DNA from 4 places in the Rhizomicrobium palustre genome. Region 3 is predicted to be linked to each of the others. Evidence: riboswitches for the same ligand, from Rfam matches in the RefSeq annotation. Region 3 holds a riboswitch; each other region holds the start of a gene.
What was found. Region 3 has a riboswitch for cobalamin ahead of FHS83_RS00950 (FecCD family ABC transporter permease). Riboswitches for the same ligand answer to the same signal wherever they lie in the genome.
Positions count from the first base shown of each region.

Region 1: linked by a shared signal. The riboswitch ahead of metE (5-methyltetrahydropteroyltriglutamate--homocysteine S-methyltransferase) and the one ahead of FHS83_RS00950 (FecCD family ABC transporter permease) in region 3 are both predicted to bind cobalamin.
Region 2: linked by a shared signal. The riboswitch ahead of FHS83_RS11715 (TonB-dependent receptor plug domain-containing protein) and the one ahead of FHS83_RS00950 (FecCD family ABC transporter permease) in region 3 are both predicted to bind cobalamin.
Region 4: linked by a shared signal. The riboswitch ahead of FHS83_RS06450 (ribonucleoside triphosphate reductase) and the one ahead of FHS83_RS00950 (FecCD family ABC transporter permease) in region 3 are both predicted to bind cobalamin.

Region 1 covers NZ_JAASRM010000001.1:2,408,164-2,411,555, reverse strand. The annotation lists gene FHS83_RS10840 (ion channel) at 1-35, shown strand, start outside; gene FHS83_RS10835 (alpha-N-arabinofuranosidase) at 148-1,695, shown strand; cobalamin riboswitch at 1,822-2,031, shown strand; gene metE (5-methyltetrahydropteroyltriglutamate--homocysteine S-methyltransferase) at 2,177-3,392, shown strand, end outside.
Region 2 covers NZ_JAASRM010000001.1:2,624,940-2,628,331, reverse strand. The annotation lists gene FHS83_RS19665 (methylated-DNA--[protein]-cysteine S-methyltransferase) at 1-53, opposite strand, end outside; gene FHS83_RS11720 (DNA-3-methyladenine glycosylase 2 family protein) at 31-1,488, opposite strand; cobalamin riboswitch at 1,579-1,736, shown strand; gene FHS83_RS11715 (TonB-dependent receptor plug domain-containing protein) at 1,878-3,392, shown strand, end outside.
Region 3 covers NZ_JAASRM010000001.1:229,039-232,430, reverse strand. The annotation lists gene FHS83_RS00960 (aspartyl protease family protein) at 1-499, opposite strand, end outside; gene FHS83_RS00955 (ABC transporter substrate-binding protein) at 554-1,408, shown strand; cobalamin riboswitch at 1,418-1,604, shown strand; gene FHS83_RS00950 (FecCD family ABC transporter permease) at 1,666-2,691, shown strand; gene FHS83_RS00945 (ABC transporter ATP-binding protein) at 2,688-3,392, shown strand, end outside.
Region 4 covers NZ_JAASRM010000001.1:1,424,407-1,427,798, reverse strand. The annotation lists gene FHS83_RS06450 (ribonucleoside triphosphate reductase) at 1-1,584, opposite strand, end outside; cobalamin riboswitch at 1,682-1,894, opposite strand; gene FHS83_RS06445 (VOC family protein) at 2,140-2,520, shown strand; gene FHS83_RS06440 (cysteine hydrolase family protein) at 2,604-3,134, opposite strand; gene irrA (iron response transcriptional regulator IrrA) at 3,234-3,392, opposite strand, start outside.

The sequences.
Region 1 (3,392 bases), 2.2 Mb from region 3:
AATTCCACGATACGGTCAGCGACGAGACTGCCTGAGCCCTCTGGGACTTCCGAACAAAAAAGCGTGACTGCCTGCGCCCATAAGGAGCGTTGCCGGGACGCTTAAGGCGCGCTATGTATTTCTCATACAAATACATTGGAGGGACATATGCGCCGCTTGGCTCCTTGGGTCATGGCCTTATCTTTAGTGAGTATTCCGGCCTTGGCCGAGGGCACGATCACAGTCTCGGTGGATACGGCCAAGCCAGGGGCCAAAATCGACCGGCACATCTTCGGTCAATTCGCCGAACATCTAGGGACGCAGATCTATGATGGCATCTGGGTCGGCAAGACCTCCAAAATTCCCAATACGGGCGGCATCCGCAACGACGTGGTTGGCGCCTTGAAAGCCTTGCATGTGCCGGTGGTGCGCTGGCCGGGCGGCTGCTACGCCGACCAATATCACTGGCGCGATGGCGTCGGCAAAAAGCGCGTCGCACGCGTGAACGCGGCCTGGGGCAATGCGCCCGAGCCCAACACCTTTGGCACCGACGAATTCATGACCTTCGCCAAGCTGATCGGCGCCGAGGCTTATATCTCGCTGAATGTCGGCTCAGGCACGGTGAAGGAGGCCGCCGATTGGGTGGAATATATGACCGCCCCCACCACCGCGACGCTCGGCAAGGAACGCGCCGCCAATGGCCATCCCGAACCCTATGCGGTCCACTATATCGGCATCGGCAATGAGAGCTGGGACTGCGGCGGCCTTATGACGCCGGAAGATTACGTCCAGCAGATGAAGCTCTATGCCCGCTTCGTCAACAACTACAACACCGCCGTGCCGACCCAGAAAGTGGCGGTAGGCCCGGGCGGCGATGACACGGTATGGACCGATGCGGTAATGGAGACCTGGAAGAAGCGCCATGGCTGGTCGTTCGACATCAACGGCATGTCGCTGCATTCCTATACCTGGGGCGCTTGGCCGCCCTCGCATCCCTCGACCGGCTTTGGCGAAGACGAATACGCCTTCATGCTGAAGGACACGCTGCATATGGAGCCGCTGGTCGCCAAACAGGCGGCGGCGATGGACAAGTTCGATCCCGAAAAGAAGATCTCGCTGACGGTGGATGAATGGGGCGCGTGGCTGGCGCCGACGCCGGGCTCCAATCCCGCCTTCCTGCAGCAGCAGAACTCGCAGCGTGACGCCGTTCTGGCCGCGCTCAATCTCAACATCTTCTTCCGCCATGCCGACCGCATCCGCATGACCAACATCGCCCAGATGGTGAATGTGCTGCAGGCGATGATCCTGACCGAAGGCAATAAGATGGTGCTGACACCCACCTATCATCTCTTCAAGATGTATGTGCCCTTCCAGGATTCCACCTTCCTGCCGGTGAGCTTCGATGCGGGCACCTATAAATTCGGCGATATCACCTTGCCGAAGGTCGATGCGGTCGCCGCCAAGACCAAGGACGGCAAGATCGTCATCGCGCTGACCAATATCGATGCCAAATCGCCTGCAAGCTTCAGCGTGAAACTGCCCGGCGCGTTGGGCACGGCAAAGGGTGAGGTTCTTTCCGCACCCAAGCTCGACAGCGTGAACAGCTTCACCGCACCCGAAACGGTAAAACCGAAAGCGGTCTCCGCCACGGTCACGGACGGCACACTTTCGATCACGCTCGCGCCCGCCTCGGTCACGGTGCTGACGCTGAACTGATTTTTCTTTTCACGATGACTTCCGGCGCTACCCGAAACGGTGGCGCCGTTTTTTTGCCCGCCGCACACCGCATATGAAGATATAAAGATTTCTTTATATGCTTGTTGACAGGCTTGCCCCTCTTCCTCTTAATGTCCGTGTCGAGGTTCTTCCGTCAGACGACCGGCGGAAGCTAAGAGGGAATTCGGTGCGCCGAGAGGCAATGCCGAAGCTGCCCCCGCAACTGTAAGCGGCGAGTGGGTGCCGATGATGTCACTGACGCAGGTTTAGCGTTGGGAAGACCGGCCCCCGCGCTGACCCGTGAGCCAGGAGACCTGCCCCGGCGAAAGAACGTCCACGGGCGGGGTGCTCCGGTGAGGCGCATGCGAGCTGGCAGGATTGCCGGTCAATTTCGCACGCGTTCTTTTCAATCTCCTCCGGGACTGGATTTACCTGCCGCCGCGCAACACGCGCGTTTGCGGCGCTTCAACGAGGCGTATCCATGTCCATTCTTGTCTCCAATCTCGGCTTCCCGCGTATCGGGACACGCCGCGAACTGAAAAAAGCGCTGGAAGAATTCTGGTCAGGCCAGATCAGCGCGGAAGTCCTGCAAACTCGCGCCAAAGCGCTGCGCGCTGGGGCTTGGGAGCGGCAAAAATCCGCCGGGATCGATGTCATCCCGAGCAATGATTTCTCACTCTATGATCATGTTCTCGACACCAGTGTGATGGTGGGCGCTGTGCCAGAGCACTATCTGATGCCGAAAGGCCCGGTGGCGCTCGACACCTATTTCGCCATGGCGCGTGGCACACGCGGGCGCTCCGGCTGCGACCTGCATGCGCAGGAAATGACGAAGTGGTTCGACACCAATTACCACTACATGGTGCCGCAATTTTTGGCGGATCAGGATTTCGAGCAGTGCACGACGAAGCCTTTGGATGAATTCCGTGAAGCCAGGGCGCTGGGCATCGCCACGCGCCCCGTTCTCGTCGGCCCGGTCACCTTCCTGCTTCTCGGCAAACCCGCGGGCGAGAAGTTCGACACGCTGCGGCTTCTGCCTGCGCTGCTGCCCGTTTACGCCTCGGTCTTGAAGCAACTCGCGGCGGAAGGCGCAGACTGGGTACAGATCGATGAGCCCTGCCTGGTGCAGGATTTAAGCGACGCCGCCAAAGAAGCGCTGCGCTTTGCCTATCAGACTCTGGCCGCCGAAGTGCCCCAAGTGAAGCTGATGCTCACCACCTATTTCGGCGGGCTTGGCGATAATCTCGAAACCGCGCTGGCCCTGCCGGTGGCGGGGCTGCATCTTGATCTGGTGCGCGCGCTGGATCAGCTCGATAGCGTGCTCGCCAAGGCGCCGGAGGACCTCACCCTGTCGCTCGGCCTTGTCGATGGCCGCAACATCTGGCGCAGCGATCTCTGCGCCAAGCTTGAAACGGCGGAGAAGGTTTTGGCGAAGCGCAAGCCTGAAAAGGTGATGCTGGCGCCGTCCTGCTCGCTCATCCATTCGCCCATCGACCTCGAGTTGGAAACCGGGCTCGATCCCGATCTGAAAAGCTGGCTCGCTTTCTCGGTGCAGAAGCTGGATGAGCTTTCCATTCTCGGCCGGGCGTTGAATGAAGGCCGCGGCGCGGTGGCAGACGCTTTGGAGGCCTCTTCGCAAGCGGCCGCAAAGCGCAAGACCTCGCCCAAGATTCACAATGCGGCGGTGAAAGCGCGGC
Region 2 (3,392 bases), 2.4 Mb from region 3:
TGGGATGGGCCTAAAGGCGTGTCGAAGGCGTCATGATAAAGCACGGTCTGCATCCTGAGCCCAAAGATGCTGGGCGGCATAGGCCCGCCAGGGCCGCCAATTCTCCGCCCGCGCTAATAGGGCGGAGGGCGCTGGCCGCGCACCACCTTCCTCCATCGCCCTGAGAAGCGCGAGGTCCGCGGCGGGAAAGGCATCGCTGTCGCGCAGCGCGCGTAGGGCCCAGTACTGCGCCGTCCACGGACCGAAGCCCGGCAACTGCGTGAGCCGCGCGATGACGGTTTCGAAGGCGCCGTGCACATCCAGAAGACGCGGATCGGCGTTCGCCGCATCGGCCAATGCGGATAATGCCTTCTTTCGGGCGTTGGGCATGCCGAAGCTGGAAAGATCGGCCGCGGCGAGGCGCACGGCGTCTGGAAAGATCGCCTTCAGCCGCTCGTCGCCTGTGATGTCGGGCGTCAGTATGGGAGAGGTCAGCGCCACCAGCTTGCAGGCCAGTTTGCGCGCCGCAGCCACGCTCACCTGCTGACCAAGAATGGCGCGCACGGCAAGTTCGAACGCGTCCCAAGTGCCCGGCGTGCGCAAACCCGGCCGTTTGGCGATCAGCGGCGCGAGATGGGCATCCGCCGAAAGATGCGCGCCGATAGCGGCAACATCCGCATCAAGATCGAAGAGGCGCCGCAACCGCCCAACAATCGCGAGCAAGTGGCGCGGCTCGGCGAAGCGGATAGCTGCAACAAGATGCCCCTTCCCTGGCCGCACCTCGATGGCACCCATATGCCCATGAAGCGAGATGGTGCGGGCGTAGCGCGAGGGCTCGGCGATCTCGACACCATCTACCGCACGCCCGCCCAAAAACGCGATCATCTGATCCCAATCATAAGGCGCGCGATAGCCGAGCTTGACGGTGATCGCACCTATCGCGGCTTTGCGCGCCCTAAGCTCGCTTGGGCTTTTGCCATAGAGTTTGCGGAACGCATCATTGAAACGCCGGACAGAGCCGAAGCCTGAGGCTTCCGCGATTTCGCTCATTGATAGAGCAGTGTCTTGAATAAGCTGCTTGGCGAAAAGGATACGGCGTGTCTGCGCCACGACCACCGGTGAGGCGCCGAGATGTTTCTCGAACAAACGGCGCAATTGGCGTTCGCCAACACCAAGCCTGTCGGCGAGTTCTGCGATATTCGCCTCACTATCCAAATGACCTTCGGCGATCAGCGCAAGCGCGCGCGATACGGTATTGGAGGTCCCGCGCCAGGCAGCAGCATCGGGCGAGATTTCCGGGCGACAGCGCAGGCAGGGACGAAAGCCTGCTTCTTGAGCGGCAGCAGCACTCGGAAAGAAGCGGCAATTCTCTGGCTTTGCGGTGCGGGCCGGGCAGATCGGGCGGCAGTAGATGCCGGTAGACGTAATCGCCACAAACAAACGTCCGTCGAAGCGCGCATCGCGGCTCGCCAAGGCCCGGTAGCAGATGTCGAAAGGTGGCATATCCATGGCGGCCATCATGGCGCAAAAGACACGCCTCGTCTGGCCATTTTCGGACGTCTACGTCCGGCGGTTGACCCCAGGGCCAAAAGCGGTCTAGCAGTGCCCCAGGTGTCAGGTTTAGGGAACGCGAAAGCGGCTGCCCCCGCAACTGTGCCCGGCGAGAACGCTTCCAAACGCCACTGGGATATCCCGGGAAGGCGGAAGCGGACGAAGACCCGGAAAGCCAGGAGACCTGCCTGATGCTGTCGTCCTGTTTCCGGCCGGGGTGCGCCGAAAACTGCGGGGGAAACCGTCGCGACGACAGTATTGGAGTCGTCGCGGGAAGTATGATCCATCTTTGGAGTTCATGCGGGATATCCCGCGTGCCGGCTCTTGGCGCAAACCAGGAGAACGTCATGCGTAAACTACTTTTATCATCCGCTGCTGTGATGAGCCTTGCCTCGGCTGCGGGCGCTGAAACCATCGTCGTCAGTGCCACACGCACGCCCGAGCCTGCCGCCGTCACCGGCGCCAGCATTTCGGTGATCAGCGCATCCGATCTTGAAGCCCGTCAAACCGTCATTCTGTCGGACGCTCTGGCGACCGCGCCGGGCGTGACCGTGATCCGCAATGGCGGTGTCGGCCAGACCACCTCGGTCCTGCTGCGTGGCGCCGAAGTCGGCCAGTCCGTGGTGCTCGTGGATGGCGTGCGCATCAATGATCCCTCTGCCCCGACCGGCCAGGCCTTGATGGGTGACGTGCTCGCCAATGGTCTTGAGCGCGTGGAAGTGCTGCGCGGCCCGCAATCGACGCTGTATGGCAGCGATGCCATCGGCGGCGTCATCAGCCTCGTCACCGCGCGTGGCGGAGAAAACAAGGCGACGCTGACGGCGGAAGCCGGTTCGCTCGACACCGTGCATGTGAACGCCGCGGCCAGGGGCAGCTATTCCACGCTTGATTTCGGCGCGGCAGCGAATTTCTACACTACCAACAGCGTCTCGGCTGCCGACAGCCGCAATGGCAATTCGGAAGCGGACGGCTATCATCACTTCGGCGCCACCGGCAATCTGCGCTGGCACGCGACTGAGGAAGTGAGCGTTGACGCGCGCGTCTATTACACCCGTGCGCGTGACAGCTTCGATGGCTTCCCGCCGCCGAACTACACCCTTGCCGATACGCATCAATACGGCACCAATGAACTTCTGGCGCTCTATGGCGGCGTGAATGGCGATTTCTTGAACGGTCGTTTCACCAATCGTCTGTCCATCAGCCGCAGCGACAGCGACCGCAAGACCTTTGACACCGTGCAGGATTTCTACGGCAAAGGCGGCACCACCAGCATCGAATATCAGGGCGGCTATAAGCTGAACCAGACCGATGTCGTTACCTTCGGCTATGAGCATGAACGCACCAGCTTCGCCCAGAAGGGCCAGTATGATGCGGCAGCGATCGGCGGTGCGGTGCGCGTCGATGGCGTCTATGGCCAGCTTCAGGTTTCTCCGCTCTCGAACCTGACGGTTACGGTCGGCACCCGCTACAGCCATAATAGCCAGTTCGGCGATCACACCTCTTACAAGGCCAATGTCGCCTATCAACTGGCGGAAGGCACCACGCTGCGCGCCAATATCGGCGACGGCTTCAAGGCCCCGGCGCTGTATCAGCTCTATTCGCCCTACTCCAACCCGGTGACCCAGCTGAAGCCGGAACTGGCGACGGGCTGGGAAGCGGGCATCGATCAGGCCGTCGGCGGCTGGGTGGTTTCGGCGACCTATTTCTCGCGCGCCACGACCAACCAGATCGATTTCTTCTCCTGCTGGGGCGTTACCTCCACCGCCTGCTCGCTGCGCGCCAATGAAGGCGGCTATTACTACAACGTAGCGCGTTCGCTGGCGAAGGGCATCGAAGTGGAAGCCTCTGGCGAGATCGTGGAG
Region 3 (3,392 bases):
TCACATCGAACCAGGCTTCGAAAGCCTTGCCGCCTTTGGGTGTGATGATAAGCACGTCATAGCGCCCGTTCGCATCGGCGATTTCGCCTTTGCCTTCGATGCTGGCGCCGCCATGATCGGCAAGCCACCATTTGTTGGAAGTGCGATAGGCATCGTTCACCGCCACTACCAGCGCGTCGCCACCTTTTTTCTCGGAAATGTCTCCCGAGCTATCGCGCTCCCATGGTGCGGTTCCGTCAAAGCCTTCGGCGCCTTTGAAGGGGCCAAGATCGAAATCGCTAATGGTGCGCCCGTCCTTCAGATCGGAAAGGCTGTGGGTGATGCCCTTCAAGCCCTGACCGTCATAACTGGCTTCGGTTTTCAGCGTGGCTTTGCTATCCCAGGCCACGCCACCCATGGCTGTTTTATTGGCCTTCAAGATTTCATCTGGTGCGCCCGCGGCAAGCGCGGCCATGCTGGTCGCGGTTAAGAACGCGAGTGCGGCAATCTTCGATTTCATGTGCTATCCCCTCTGGATCGCCAGGATGTAGGAACGGGATCAGGAAACGACAATATGCGTAGCCATCATAGGACCATTGCCGTTCTTGCCTGTTTTTTTACGAGCTTCCTCACTTGTAATGCCGAGGCGGCGCCCCAGCGCGTGGTCTCCACCTTCCTCTGCACCGACGAGTATGTCTTCCGGCTTTTGCCGAAGGAGCGCATTGCCGCGCTCTCCTATGAAGCGGTGGACCGCCACCCGGTCGTCTCAACCATCGCCGATGCGGCCCTTGGCCTGCCGGTCATCCGCCCCTCCACTGAAACGGTGATGGCGAAAAACCCTGATCTCGTCGTGATGTATGCGGGGACCAATCCGCGCCTGCATCAGAATTTGCAGCGGCTCGGGGTGCAGATCCTGGACGTGCCTTGGGCCAACAGCCTTACCGAAATCCGTCAGATCACCCTGATGCTGGGCGATGAACTCGGCGCCCCCGGAAAGGCCAAGGCGCTGGTGGCAGAAATGGATGTGAGGGTGGCGCGGGCTAAGGCAGCCGCGCCCCATCCCCCAGTCTCGGCCATTCTTTACGAGCCGCAAGGCTATGCCCAGGTGCAGGGGGTGACCGACGAGGTTCTGCGCCTTGCCGGGATCGTTAATGCCGCCCCGCCCAATGCCTTGACCCGGGCCGGGCAACTGCCGGTCGAGGCGGTGATAGCCACCGCGCCCGAGCTTCTCATCCTGGGGGGGGAGGAGAAAAGCGGCTCCGCCCGGGCCTATGCCGTCCTGCACCACCCGGCGTTTAAGGCGCTGGAGGGGCGGACCCATATGGAATTCCTCACCCTCACACCCTTGATGTGCCCCGGCCCCTGGTCGGTTCAGAGCGCCGCCCCACTTCTCGGCCTCGCCAAGCGGGCGCGCACCTCTAGGGACTAGCCCTGGGGTTGGCGGCTGAGCCGTGATGGCTTAGATTCGACCCCAGCGCACCGGAAAGGGAACGCGGGTGGAAATCCCGTGGCTGCCCCCGCAACTGTCAGCGGCGCCTCGCGCGGTCGGCCACTGGTCTTTGACTGGGAAGGCCCCGCATATCGAGCCGCAAAGCCAGGAAACCTGCCGGCGCGTGTCGTCCATCATCCGGCCGGGGTGTGCCGGGGGATAGCCGTTTTCACGGCCGCGGCGACAGAAAGGCCGCGATGGACGCGACAGTGATTTCCTCGGTGCGAGGCAAAAGCGTCAGCAGAGACGCCCGCCTCACGCTGCTTCTGCTTTTGACCGCGCTTCTCTTCGGGGCGTGGTCTTTCTTGTTGGGCCCGACCGGCCTTTCCCCCATGGCGCTGTTGCAAGGCCTCATCGATGGTCATGGCACGGCTGGCATCGTGGCGCAGGAAATCCGTCTGCCGCGCGCGGCCCTCGCGCTAGTGGTCGGCGCGGCGTTGGGGGCGAGCGGCGCCGCGCTGCAGGGCCTCTTTGCCAATCCTCTGGCAGAGCCTGGCGTCACAGGCGTCACCTCCACCGCTGGACTCGGCGCTGTGGTGGCGCTCTATTTCGGCCTTGTCGCCACTCATCCCTTAGCCTTACCGCTGTTTGCGATCCTGGGGGCGCTGGTCTCCGCAGGTCTGCTTTTCGCACTCTCCAAAAGCGGAGCAGGGCCGGTGGCGTTGGTTTTGGCCGGTGTCGCGATTTCCAGTTTCGCCACCGCGCTCACCGCGCTTGCGCTCTCCATGTCCGCCAATCCCTACGCCATGAGCGAGATGGTGCTGTGGATGCTGGGCTCCTTGAAAGACCGCACCCTTCACGATCTCGCTTATGCCGTGCCGCTCGCGGCCCTTGGGCTCGCGCTTCTGGTCTCGACGGGGCGCGGCCTTGATGCCCTCACGCTAGGTGAGGAAACCGCTGAGAGCCTTGGCGTGCGTGTGAGCTCGATCCGGGGCCGGGTGGTAATTGGTGTGGCGCTGGCGACGGGCGCGGCCACGGCGGTGGCGGGCGCGGTAAGCTTTGTTGGCCTCGTCGTGCCCCATCTTTTGCGCCCCTTCTATGGCCACCAGCCCTCCCGCCTCATTCTGCCATCCGCGCTTGGTGGCGCCGCACTTGTGGCAGGGGCGGATGTCGCCTTGCGCCTGATCGCGCCCGATGGGCAGCTCCTTCTCGGCGTCGTCACGGCTATGTTTGGCGCGCCTTTCTTCCTCTGGCTGATCCTGAAGCTTAGGAGAGACGTATGAGCGCCCTTGAGCTTGAAAACGTCTCGGTCGCCTTTGCGGGCCGCAATGCAGTCTCCGCTGTTTCGGTGGCCATCAATGCGGGCGAGGTGACCGGCATTGTCGGCCCTAATGGCGCGGGCAAGACGACGCTGCTGCGCTCTGTGCTGGGCTTTCAGAAACTCACGCGCGGCAATATCCGTATCCTCGGTCGTCCGCTCGCCGATTGGGATCGCACAGCTCTGGCCCGCCATATGGCCTATCTGCCGCAAGGCGGGGATGCGCGCTGGCCCATGCTGGCGAGCGAGGTGGTGATGCTCGGCCGCCTGCCGCATCGCGCGCCATTCCAGCGATCGGCTGCCTCTGACGAGCTGGCTGTTGCCCATGCACTGGCCCGTGCCGACGCCGCCGAATTCGTCGCCCGCCGCATGGACCAGCTTTCGGCTGGCGAGCGCGCCCGCGTGCTCTTCGCCCGCGCGCTGGCGACCGGGGCCGATATCCTGATCGCCGATGAGCCTGCCGCCTATCTTGATCCCTCCCACCAGCTCCGTCTGATGGATCTGCTGCGGGAAGAGGCGGCGCGGGGCACGGCGGTGATCCTGACCTTGCACGATCTGGCCCTGGCGGGCAGCCATTGCGACCGGGTGCTGGTGATGTCCGGCGGCCGCCTCGACACGGAAGGCCCGCCGGCAGAGGCGCTGGCCGACGCTACCCTGGCACGGGTG
Region 4 (3,392 bases), 1.2 Mb from region 3:
ATGGCCGGTCTCTTCCTGGAAGGCGACGATCTTGGCGCGCACATGATCCAAAAATTCCAGCGCGAAGGCATTGCCCTGCATCGTGGTGATGTCTTCGGCATCGTTCGTGAAGTTACGGATCATCTCGTTGATGCCGTTGACGCCAAGCGTGGAGAAGTGATTGCGCAATGTGCCGAGATAACGCTTGGTATAGGGGAAAAGGCCGTTATCCATATGCTGCTGGATGACCTTGCGCTTGATCTCGAGTGTGGTGCGGCCGATGTCGAGAAGATTGTCGAGGGCGGCAAAGAGCGCTTGCTTATCGCCCTTATGCACAAAGCCGAGGCGGGCACAATTCACCGTCACGACACCGACCGAGCCGGTCTGTTCGGCCGATCCGAAAAGCCCGTTGCCGCGCTTTAAAAGCTCGGTGAGGTCGAGCTGCAAGCGGCAGCACATGGAACGCACCATGTTCGGCTTCAGCTCGGAATTGATGAAGTTCTGGAAATAGGGAAGGCCGTATTTCGCCGTCATTTCGAACAGACGTTGGGCGTTCTCGCTTTCCCAGGGAAAATCCGGGGTGATGTTGTAGGTCGGAATGGGGAAGGTGAAGACCCGGCCTTTGGCATCGCCCGCCGTCATCACTTCCATATAGGCGCGATTGATCGCGTCCATTTCGGTCTGCAATTCACCATAGGTGAAATCCATTTCCTCGCCGCCGATGATCGGCACCTGGTCGGCGAGATCTTCCGGGCAGGTCCAATCGAAGGTGAGGTTGGTGAAGGGCGTCTGTGTGCCCCAGCGTGAGGGCACGTTGAGGTTATAGATCAGCTCCTGAATGCATTGGCGCACCTCGTCATAGCTCATGTCATCCTTGCGGATGTAGGGCGCCATATAGGTGTCGAAAGAGGAAAACGCCTGCGCGCCTGCCCATTCATTCTGCAGTGTGCCGAGGAAGTTCACGATCTGGCCGATCGCGCTCGACATATGCTTCGGCGGGGCGGCTTCCACCTTGCCCGGCACGCCATTGAGCCCTTCGGTCAGAAGCGTGCGCAGCGACCAGCCGGCGCAATAGCCCGCCAGCATGTCGAGATCGTGGATATGGATATCGCCTTCACGATGGGCGCGTCCGGCTTCCGGCGGATAGACGTGGGAGAGCCAGTAATTGGCGGTCATCTTGCCGGAGACGTTGAGGATCAGCCCACCCAGCGAATAGCCCTGATTGGCATTGGCGTTCACGCGCCAGTCGGCGCGGTTGAGGTATTCGTTGATCGAGGTCTCGACATTGACCACGGTCTGCTTGTCGGTGCGCAGGCGGGCGCGCTTCTCGCGATAGACGATAAAGGCGCGGGCGGTGGCGAAATGGTTGGCGCTGATCAAGACCTGCTCGACCACGTCCTGAACCTGCTCGATATGCGGGGCTGATTCGGCAAAGCGGTGCGAGAGCACCTTCACCGCCTGAATGGCGAGAAGATCGGCCTCGTTTCCTTCGAATTCGCCGCTGGCTTTACCCGCGCGCTCAATGGCGGAGCGGATCTTGGCCGCGTCGAAAACTACGATTTCGCCGCTGCGCTTGACGACATGGCGAGGTGTACGGGCCGGCATAACCTGATCTTTCATGGGAGCGGAGACGCCACGTGCCTTCGCGGCGCGCAAATTCGCGCCGGCTTGGGCCCGCTGGTGCACCCCGCCCGGGGACTCGACATACGTTCAGGTTACGGCCGGTCTCCTGGCTCGCGGCGCTCCCACCGAGCCTTCCCGGCGCATCGCCAGTGGCTTTCTCGGCAAGATCCCGTCCCCAAAAACGCTGAGCACAGGGCCGCTTACAGTTGCGGGGGCAGCGCAGGCGTTACACCTGCTTCCCTTTTCACTCTTTGGAAAACTTCCTTAGAGAACCGTAACGCAGAACGACATGGTGTATGCGCCCCTGCTGAAACGTCAAGAAGTGGTGGGTGCGCATTTTGACCCGGACGAAAAATTTCACACTTGCCGGACAAAGCGTCACGCCGATTCTTGAGTGTGGAATCAAGCACTCGCACCCAAACGATGCGTGTCCGGCGTTGGCCGCATGCCCGCCCTGCCAAAAACGGGCAGCCGCTGTCCCGTTTTGGTCCTAGCCTCTCTGTGCCTGTGACTGACGGCAGAGGGAGGAAGGGACGCATGCTGGGCTATGTGACGATCGGCGCGCGAGATGTGGAAGCCTCCGGCAAATTCTACGACGCCGTGCTTGGTGCCATTGGGGAAGAACGCAAATTCGCCGACGGCGGCTGGATAGGCTATGGGCCCAAAGGGGAAGATAGCCATTACCTCTATCTCTGCTCGCCCTATGACGGCAAAGCGGCTGTTCCCGCCAATGGGCTGATGCTGGCCTTCAAGGCCAAGAGCAAAGCCGAGGTTGATGAAGCTTATGCCGCCGCGATGGCGAATGGCGGTAGCGATGAAGGCGCGCCCGGCTTTCGTCCGCCCGAAGGCAAGGAATTTTATGGCGCTTATATGCGCGATCCCACCGGCAACAAGTTTTGCGTCTATGTGAAGCAATAGAGGCTCATGCGCCCGCTTTTATTTTTCGTCATGGCCGGGCTCCGACCCGGCCATGACGATTCAGATGTTACGCCGATCCAGCTTTAAGCCCCGAAACTCACATCCGCGGCAAGCTTCAGCCGCGCGAAGCGGCCGTTCCAGATATGCTGCGTGTGGGCGATGATGGTCGCGGCGGGCAGGATCTGGCTGTCGAAGGTGGTGTGCGCGTCGGCCACCACGGTGACGCGGTAATGCCGATCGAAGGCGCTGCGCACGGTGGCATCGACGCAGTATTCGGTCTGCATCCCGCAGATGACCAGCGAATCGACCCCCGCCGCTTTCAGCTTTTGATCGAGGTCGGTGTCGTAGAAGCCGCTATTGCGCTTTTTCACCGTCACGCTGTCGCCCGGTTCAGGTGCGATATCGGAAACAAAGGCAAAGCCCGGCCCGTGCTTGTCGAACTCGTCGCCGGTCCCGCCATCATGCTGGATATAGAACACCGGCACTTGGGCGGCGCGGGCATTAGCGATGAGGTTTTTGATGCGTGCGACGACGGCCCACCCGTTGAGCGGGCCCGCGCCGTTCTCACCGCTGAACATTGCGTTCTGCACGTCGATGATGAGAAGCGCTTGCATAAAATATCTCCCGCCGGATCGTACCCGGCGAGAGTCGTGGTTTGCGGCTGGGGTTGCAACCGCAAAACGATACACGTGGCTGCTTTACTGCCGTCCGCTTTACTGGCGCTTCAGGCGAACAACCACATCCACGCGCGCGACCTGGGTGCCTTCAGGGGCTTCCGGAATATTGTCGACCGCAATGGCTTCCGAGCCGGGGATATCGGCCAGCATGCCGTCGTCTTCGTAATAGAAATGCTGATGCTCGGTGGTGTTGGT